Regions from separate parts of the Flexibacter flexilis DSM 6793 genome, predicted to be linked through region 3. Evidence: riboswitches for the same ligand, from Rfam matches in the RefSeq annotation. Region 3 holds a riboswitch; each other region holds the start of a gene.
What was found. Region 3 has a riboswitch for S-adenosylmethionine ahead of BM090_RS07885 (O-acetylhomoserine aminocarboxypropyltransferase/cysteine synthase family protein). Riboswitches for the same ligand answer to the same signal wherever they lie in the genome.

Region 1: linked by a shared signal. The riboswitch ahead of BM090_RS06290 (trans-sulfuration enzyme family protein) and the one ahead of BM090_RS07885 (O-acetylhomoserine aminocarboxypropyltransferase/cysteine synthase family protein) in region 3 are both predicted to bind S-adenosylmethionine.
Region 2: linked by a shared signal. The riboswitch ahead of metH (methionine synthase) and the one ahead of BM090_RS07885 (O-acetylhomoserine aminocarboxypropyltransferase/cysteine synthase family protein) in region 3 are both predicted to bind S-adenosylmethionine.

The regions. Positions count from the first base shown of each region.
Region 1 covers NZ_FOLE01000002.1:583,374-586,547, forward strand. Annotated here, with positions in the region: gene BM090_RS06280 (hypothetical protein) at 1-194, opposite strand, end outside; gene BM090_RS06285 (DUF4221 family protein) at 154-1,305, opposite strand; SAM riboswitch class I at 1,720-1,831, shown strand; gene BM090_RS06290 (trans-sulfuration enzyme family protein) at 1,954-3,132, shown strand.
Region 2 covers NZ_FOLE01000007.1:157,003-160,176, reverse strand. Annotated here, with positions in the region: gene metH (methionine synthase) at 1-2,047, opposite strand, end outside; SAM riboswitch class I at 2,164-2,294, opposite strand; gene BM090_RS12255 (M43 family zinc metalloprotease) at 2,458-3,174, shown strand, end outside.
Region 3 covers NZ_FOLE01000004.1:37,068-40,241, forward strand. Annotated here, with positions in the region: gene BM090_RS07880 (tetratricopeptide repeat protein) at 1-1,172, shown strand, start outside; SAM riboswitch class I at 1,410-1,515, shown strand; gene BM090_RS07885 (O-acetylhomoserine aminocarboxypropyltransferase/cysteine synthase family protein) at 1,955-3,174, shown strand, end outside.

The sequences.
Region 1 (3,174 bases), on a different contig from region 3:
CATTCTTTTTCGGTCAGTACAAATATTCGCTTAATTGCTGGGCTAATTCTTACATCATGTTTTTGCGAAAAATATTCCGACAGTGTTTTATATTTTTCATCGGTAATGGTTTCTTTTGGGCTACACTGGCACAAAAAAACAAACGCCATAAGGCTATAAATACTTAAAAAGTGTGAAAGTGATTTGTTTTTCATTTGGTTTAGCTTTTTTGTCTATCAATAACCCATTTTTAATGGGGAAAATATATACACCGAAGTAATCTGTATTAGCAAAATTACGCTCAGCTATTTGTTTGAAAGTGCTATCTAAAGTAATAATAGAAAAGCCTCTGGCCTCAGTTCTATCGCGTGTTGTCATTTTATGATTAGTGCTATGCAATACGATTACATAGTATAGGTTTTGTTTTTCGTTAAAAAATACTCTGGTATTAGAACCAATAGTCTGAAATTTGTAATTTAACGTAGCCTCATTTCCTAAAATATCGAAGCTATCTATTGGAATTGGCTTGATACCAATATTGGTATGAGCAGAATGAATGGGGATTTTATTTTCTATTTTCAGTGTATTTTCATCGACCACAAATATATTTTTATCGTAAGGCGTAATTAAAAATAACTTGTCATTAGCATGTGTGAAAAATGGTAGTTCGGGATAAGTAAATTTGTCAGTATTATTTATTTTATAATAAAAAGAATCAGCCCCAAATTCTGCCGTAGGTTTATCTAAAATATTGGTTATCCTCAATAAATACGGTTTATACAATTGTTGTTGAGCACGATATTCATGGTATTTATCTGATTCTTGAGGTACTTTACCTGCTTTCTCATCATTTAGATTACTACTCCAATCAGCGGCAAAAAACAACGATTTTTGGATAGAAACAGGGTAATTCATATACGATGTACCGAACTCATATTGATTTATTTTGTCAGGTACAATGTCATTTAGAAATATTTTTTTTAGTATTGTTCCTTCGCTGTTGATGGCACATAACTGATTGGTGTATTCGGAATTAATTACGATAGTATCTTTGGAAACTATCTGTATTCCGCCAATATGTTGCAGAAAGCCAATGGCTTCTTTGAGCGGAATAGTATAAAGATATTGGCCTGTCGTGCTAAAAACTTTAATACATTTTCGAGAAACTGGCTCGGCAAAATAAACAAATTCTGTGCCTTTAGAATCCTGAAAAGTACCAGTAAACTTGGGTTGTGAATTAAACCCTACATCGAAGGTAATATCTTGATTTTGGGATTTATTGCAAGAAAATACAGCGAATAGTAGCAATAAGCTATAGAGGCTCATTCGGAAATAGCGCATATTTCGGGCGTTTTTTTTTAAAGAAGTAGAAAATAGGTATAAATGACTCCTGTAAATGTACAATAGCAAAAGTTAAAAACAAATATTTAGCTTTTTTTAATAGAAGGTACATTTAACAAATGCTGTCACCCCAAAAAACACCGCCCAAAGATTGAAGATTGTGTCTTGATGCCTTCCGCCTCAATTTTTTTAAGTTTTTTCGGAAAATTTTTACTGAGTCTAAATTTTATTTATAATCAACTGACTTACAGTAATTTATTTGATTAAAATTTGTATCATTTTTATGGCTTTAATGGCCGATTTCGGGGCGGTGATATACATGAAAAGCATATAGGTAATTTGTTTATCCCAAAAACGTCTTTTAGCTTTGCAGCATCAAACGTTCTTTCTAAGTAAGAAATCTTATCAAGAAAAGCAGAGGGATTTGGCCCGATGAAGCTTTAGCAACCCACTTAACAAAAAAGTGAAGGTGCTAACTCCAACCCAGAAGAAATTCTGGGATAGATAAGAGATGACTCTTTTTTATTCCAACGTAAAAAAGGCTCAACTTTTCTCCCAAAAAAGCATTCAGCTCCTCCTGAAGCTGCTCTTGATTAAGGTTTTATTGTTCAATCAATAAAATGTTAATCAATCATGAGTAGACAAACTGAAATTCTCCATTCCATTCCAGTAGATGAACTAACAGGTTCTATCTCCGTTCCTGTGTATCAGACTTCTACGTTCGTACAGTCCGAACCTGGTGTACACAAAGGCTACGATTATGCCCGTAGCAACAATCCCACGCGCAAAGTGTTGGAAGACGTAATCGCCAACCTCGAAAAAGGGCACAGCGGCTATGCGTTTGCCACAGGTTTGGCGGCCATTGATGCGGTGGTGAAACTGCTCAGCGCAGGCGACGAAATCATTGCCGTAGATGATATTTATGGCGGCGCGTACCGTTTGTTTACGCACGTTTACCAAAAATTTGGCATCAAAGTTCACTACGTGGACACGACCGACGCAGAAAATATTTTGCCGTATCTCAACGAAAATACCAAGTTTATTTGGCTCGAATCGCCAACTAATCCTACGCTGAAAGTCAGCGATATAGCCACTATTTGCAGCTACGCCAAACGTGTTGGTGCGTTGGTGGTGGTGGATAACACGTTTGCCAGCCCAGTGGCGCAATTGCCGTTTGAGTTGGGCGCGGACATCGTGATTCACAGTGCCACCAAATACATTGGCGGCCACTCGGATTTGGTGGCGGGTTTGGTGGTAGTAAAAGATGCTGCTTTGGGCGAACGCGTCAAATTTACCCAAAATTCTACGGGCGGTATTCTTGGCCCTTGGGACTCGTTTTTGGTGATTCGCGGCATCGAAACCATCGAGTTGCGTGTGCGCGAGCAGTCGGCCAACGCCCTGAAAGTGGCGCGATTTCTGGAAAGCTGTCCGCAAGTGGACAAACTCTATTACCCAGGCCTCGAACAGCACAAAAACCACGAGATTGCCAAAGCCCAACAAAATAATTTATTTGGTGGCGTGATTTCGTTCAGCCTCAAAAACGACACGATTGAAGCGGCCAAAAAAGTGGTTTCTTCGACGCAATATTTCAAATTAGCCGAAAGTTTGGGCGGCGTGAAAAGCCTTGTGTGCCAACCTGCCCTGATGACGCACGCATCTATTCCGCGCGAAAAACGCCTGCTTTCGGGCGTACAAGATTCGCTAATTCGTCTGTCGGTGGGCATCGAAAGCCCTGAGGATTTGATAGACGATTTGCGCCAAGCCCTTAGCCAAATTCCTGTGCTGGAGGCTGCCGAACTACAGAATATTTAATGATAGTTTATAGTAATCGGTTAATATTATTGTGCAATAGGC
Region 2 (3,174 bases), on a different contig from region 3:
GGTCTATGTAATCCACCACACCTTTTACGAGTGAGTGCGTAAGTCGCTCTTGTACAGTGGCTTTTCTCCAAGTTTCGTCTTTTACTTGTTCTTTGCCTTTGGCTTTAATATTTTCAGCAAAACTAACCAGTCGTTCGGTTGCATCGACTCTGCGATTCCATAACACATCTTCTACGAGTGCGAGCAAATCCGCTGGAATGTCTTCGTACACGGCAATCATGCCCGCGTTTACGATGCCCATGTCCATGCCCGCTTTGATGGCGCGATACAAAAACGCCGAGTGCATAGCTTCGCGCACTACGTCATTTCCCCTAAAACTAAACGAAATATTGCTTACGCCACCGCTCACTTTGGCATAAGGCAAATTTTTCTTTATCCATTCCGTCGCGTTCACGAAATCCACCGCATAATTGTTATGTTCCTCAATACCAGTGGATACAGTCAAAATGTTCGGGTCAAAAATGATGTCTTCGGGCGGAAAACCAACTTCATTCACCAAAATATTATAGGCTCTTTGGCAAATGGCAATACGGCGTTCATAGCTATCGGCTTGGCCTTGTTCATCGAAAGCCATCACCACCGTAGCCGCGCCATATTTCTGAATTTTGCGGGCGTGTTCCTTGAATTTTTCTTCTCCTTCTTTCAGGGAAATAGAATTAACAACGGCTTTGCCTTGTACGCATTTCAAACCCGCCTCAATTACGCTCCATTTGGACGAATCTATCATAATCGGGAGCTTGGCAATATCTGGCTCAGAGGCAATTAGATTCAAAAACGTAGTCATGGCCGCTTCCGAATCCAACATTCCTTCGTCCATGTTTACGTCTATGAGTTGCGCCCCGCCTTCTACTTGCTGACGCGCTACGGCCAGCGCATCTTCGTAGCGGTTTTCTTTAATCATACGCGCAAACGCTTTAGAGCCTGTTACGTTGGTGCGTTCGCCGATGTTTACAAAATTACTTCCTTCAAAAATTTTGAGCGGTTCTAAACCACTGAATTTGGGTAAATGCTCATGCGCAGGCACTTGGCGCGGTTTGTATTTGGCCGCCACGCGTGCAATGGCCTGAATGTGGTCGGGCGTAGTGCCGCAACAACCACCAATAATATTTACAAAATTGTTTTGTAGAAAATCCTCTATCGTGGCCGCCATCGTGTCGGGTTGCTCGTCGTATTGCCCGAACTCGTTGGGCAAGCCAGCATTCGGGTAAGCCGACGTAAAAAACGGAGCTTTATCGGAAAGTTCTTCCACGTAAGGGCGCAACAAATCCGCACCCAACGCGCAGTTGAAACCCACCGACAACAAAGGCACGTGCGAAACCGAGTACAAAAACGCCTCTACCGTTTGGCCAGAAAGCGTGCGACCGCTTGCGTCGGTAATCGTACCCGAAACCATCACAGGCAAGCGTGGTTGTTGTGGATTTTTATCAAAATATTCTTCAATGGCAAAAAGAGCCGCTTTGGCATTGAGCGTGTCGAAAATGGTTTCGACCAACAAAATATCTGCGCCACCGTCCACCAAACCGCGTACCTGTTCGGCGTAAGCCTCTACGAGTTGGTCGAAGGTTACGGCGCGATAACTTGGGTTGTTCACGTCGGGGGAAATGGAAGCCGTGCGGTTGGTTGGCCCTATTGCGCCAGCCACAAAACGTGGCGAAGCCTGCGGATGCGCGGCCATGTATTCGTTTACGGCTTCTTTGGCCAAACGCGCCGACTCAAAATTGAGTTCGTACACCCAATGTTCCATTTCGTAGTCGGCCATCGCGATAGACGTTCCGCTAAACGTATTGGTTTCGATGATGTCCGCGCCTGCTTGCAAATATTGCAAATGTATTTCCTTGATAATGTGTGGCTGCGTGAGCGAAAGCAAATCGTTGTTGCCTTTCAGTTCGCGCAGAAAATCTTTGAAACGCTCGCCTTTGTAGTCGGCTTCGGTGAGGTTGTAGCGTTGAATCATTGTGCCCATTGCGCCATCCAACACCAATATTTTTTGGGTGAGCAATTGGGGTAATTGTGTGTGATTGCTGGTATCTGCGGTAATCGTTCCCATGTATTTTTTATAAAAAAAGCCTAAACAGATTTATCCGAAAACTTCGGCAAAAGGCTACAGTACAAAAAGATGCAGGGAAGTGTGGGCTAACCAAACTTTATTGTAAAAGTTTGTCTGGCTTATCTTTCGCTGCATTGGCTCAGTGCCGATGTAGTGTAGGAATTAGCACCAACCTTTCTGCCATTATAAGCATTGGCGGTTGCTAAGACATCTTAGGGCCTATTCCCTCCGTCTTTCTGGATAAGTGTTGCAAATCTACGCAAAAAAGTATTCGTATCGAATTATTTACACATACAAAATTTGAGATAGCCCAAAGCTATGTAATACCAGACTCGTTTATGCAAATATTTTTTGTTCCGTATTTTTATATAGAACTTTGTATCAGTTTCTTAATTCAAACCCTAATTTATATGCGATTCAGTTTACTATTAATCAAAACAATTACCCTAACACTATTGAGTGTTACGGCTTTTGCTCAGCAAGAGGCTGCGCCGAAACCTTGCGGCACAAGCCATGTAATGAACAAACTTTTTGAGCAATATCCCGAACGCAAAGCGGCTTGGTTGGCACAGCGTAACGCACCTTTTGCGGTCAATGATACGGCCAGTATTTATGACAGTGTACTCATCATTCCTGTGGTGGTGCACGTGATTCATAACTATGGGCCAGAAAATGTTTCGGATGCGCAAATCTTTGATATGATGCGCATTATCAACGAAGATTTTGCCAAAATCAATAGTGATACGAATGCAGTTGATCCCGTATTTCAGCCTATTGTTGGCAAAACAAAAGTAGCATTTCGTTTGGCTCAAATAGACCCAGACGGCAATTGTACGCGCGGGATTACACGCCACGTTTCTGCGCTTACGGCTTCGGCAGACGATAACGTAAAAGATATTGTGAGTTGGAACACTAGCCAATATTTTAATATTTGGGTCGTGCGTACCATTTCATTTAATGCGGGAGCTTATGCCTATTATCCTGGTACGGTAGATCCTCAATATGAAGGGGTTGTGTGTTTGGCCTCTCAGTTTGGAAGTATGGGGGCGAGCAGTCCGAATAACTTTTCGGCTCGCACGATGACGCACGAAATAGGCCATTATTTCAACTTGGCTCATACGTGGGGC
Region 3 (3,174 bases):
CGAAATTAACCCTGTTGGCTATGTCGGCAAGTTTTGCGGCAATGGCTCAACAAGACCCTGACCTTACGGATGCTATCCTCAATCACAAAAACGGTCTTTTGGACAAAGCGCGTGTAAGCATCGAAAAGGCAATCGTTAAGGACAAAGTTTATACAAAGCCTAAAGGCTGGTACGAACGCGGCGCGATTTACATTGACATTGTAAACACACAATTGCCTGCATTTCAGGGGCTTGCTGGCGACTCTGGCGCATCTGTGGCTTATAAATCTTTCAAAAAAGCAATCGAACTTGACAAGCCTGATGGCAGCTATGCCAAAGATGCCAAAGCCAATATGGAGAATGTTTGGGTGGGTGTTTTGAATACGGCTATCAAATTTGATACAGAAAAGAAACACAAAGAAGCCATAGACAACTATCGTTTGGCGATGGAAATGAAGCCAGAAGATACGCTTGCTTATCGCAACGCGACTTACTCGGCAGTGGATCTGAACGACTATCCGCAAGCAAAAACATACTACGACAAGTTGGTAACACTCAAGTACAAAAACTTGGGAATGTACAAATACATGGCCGACTTTGCGCAACAAAACAAAAAGTTTGATGATGCGCTTGCTATCTTGGCACAAGGCCGCAAAGACTTCCCTGACAACAAAAATTTGTTGATTGACGAGTTGAATATTTATTTGACGCAAAATCGTTCGGCAGAAGCGAAAGCCAAACTTGACGAAGCTATCAAACTTGACCCAAGCAATACTTCATTGTATTTGGTGAAAGGTGATATGCTTTCTAAGGAAGCCAGCACGAAAAAAGCTCCAGCCGAAGCCAAAGCCCTCAACGATGAAGCTCTTTCTTTGTACAACAAAGCTCTTGCCGTAGATTCTATGTCATTTGAAGGCAACTTCAACGTAGGAACATTCTACTACAATCAAGGCTCTGACCTATTCAACAAAGCCAATAAAATGGATTTGGCCACATACCAACGCAACGGCAAAAAGCTAGAAACAGAAGCCAAAGGCAAAATGGCACAAGCTGTTCCTTACTTCGAGAAAGCGCACAAAACACAGCCTAAAGATGTAGAAACACTCAAAGTTTTATCTAAACTTTATGGCTATCTCAAACGCGCCGACAAAATCGCGGAAGTAGATGAAAAGCTAAAAGCATTAGGCAAATAAAAACTAAAAGAGGGATAGAATACTGTTTCTATCCCTCTTTTTTTGCGCCATAAATGCCAAGCTATTTATGTTTTTTTAAAATATTTTCAAAACACAAAACACTTATTATAAAGTGTTTAGCTTTTTGACGAGATAAGAATATCAAAAAAATGCGTTACAAAATTTGCTTTTCCAAAAAATAGCATTGTACCTTTGTATCGCAAAAGTCAATGATGCGCTTCCGTAGCAGGCCACTTGATTTTATACAGAAGAAGGGAGAGAACAGGCTCTACGAACTTCTAGCAACCGCCCCAAAGGGAAAGGTGCTAACTCCTGCCTAAAAACATTTTAGGAACTATAAATTCATAGAAGGAAAAAATGGAAAGTTCAAACAACATTATCACAGCCATCAAAGATTTTACGCAAACGTCCAAAACGAATTCGGTTCGCTTCGGTACAACCCAAGTTATTTATTCAATGTCATTTCGTGGAATGCAACACTGTTGTTGTTGCTGTTGTTAACTCCAGCTATTAGGCTCGCAATTTCGTGTTTCTGATGGTTTTGGGCTGTTAGGCTTGTAGTGTATTCTTACCAACTACTCGGCTTTCATCTCATTGCTTCAATTTAAAGCATAGAAATTCCCAAACAGCTAACGGGTTTGCCGTACCCATTCTTTCCCAAACGGCTCCAAATCTTGTACCTTTTTCATTTCCAATTATACTTAACTAACTAACTGGCCTCTTCACAGGCCAGTTACCTTCCAATCAATTTAAAATCTTTTCAAAACCCAAATATTATCGTTATGTCAGCAACATTCAGATTCGAAACGCTCCAATTGCACGCAGGCCAAGAAGCCGACCCAACTACAGGTTCTCGCGCTGTGCCTATTTATCAAACTACTTCGTATGTGTTCAAAAATGCGGAACACGGTGCTAATTTGTTCGCACTCAAAGAGTTTGGCAATATTTATACGCGTATCATGAACCCGACAACTGATGTGTTTGAAAAGCGCATCGCGGCGTTGGAAGGTGGCGTGGCGGCTGTGGCAACGTCTTCGGGACAAGCGGCGCAGTTTTTGGCTCTGAATAACATTTTGCAGGCTGGCGACAACTTCGTAAGTACATCGTTTTTGTATGGCGGCACTTACAACCAATTCAAAGTAGCCTTCAAGCGTTTGGGCATTGAGGCGCGTTTTGCCGAAGGCGACAAAGCAGCCTCTTTTGAAAAACTCATTGACCAAAATACAAAAGCCTTGTATTTGGAAACTATTGGTAATCCTGAATTTAATATTCCTGATTTTGAGGCAATTGCAGCCGTAGCCAACAAATATGATTTGCCGCTTATCGTGGACAATACGTTTGGCGCAGGCGGCTATTTGTTCCAACCGCTCAAACATGGTGCGCACGTGGTCGTGGCTTCGGCTACCAAATGGATTGGCGGGCATGGAACAAGCATCGGCGGCGTAATCGTGGACGGTGGCAATTTCAACTGGGGCAATGGCAAATATCCGCAATTCACGGAGCCAGCCGAAGGTTATCACGGCCTTAAATTCTGGGACGTGTTCGGCACAGAAGGTCCATTCGGTAACATCGCGTTTGCGATTCGTGCACGTGTAGAAGGTTTGCGCGATTTTGGCCCAGCCATTAGCCCATTCAACTCGTTTTTGCTTTTGCAAGGCCTTGAAACCCTCTCACTTAGAGTACAACGCCACGTGGACAATGCCTTAGCTTTGGCGCAATGGCTCGAAAAACACGAAGACGTAGAATCGGTGAATTACCCAGGTTTGGAAAGCAGCAAATACAATGCTTTAGCTAAAAAATATTTGACAAACGGATACGGCGGCGTACTTTCTTTTGTGATAAAAGGTGGCCGCGAACAAGCCGAAAATTTCGTGAACAATCTCAAATTGGTAAGCCACTTGGCCAATGTGGGCGATGCAAAATCACTCATCATTCACCCAGCTTCTACCACCCACCAACAACTTTCGGACGAAGAGCAAATCAACGCAGGTGTAAACCCTGG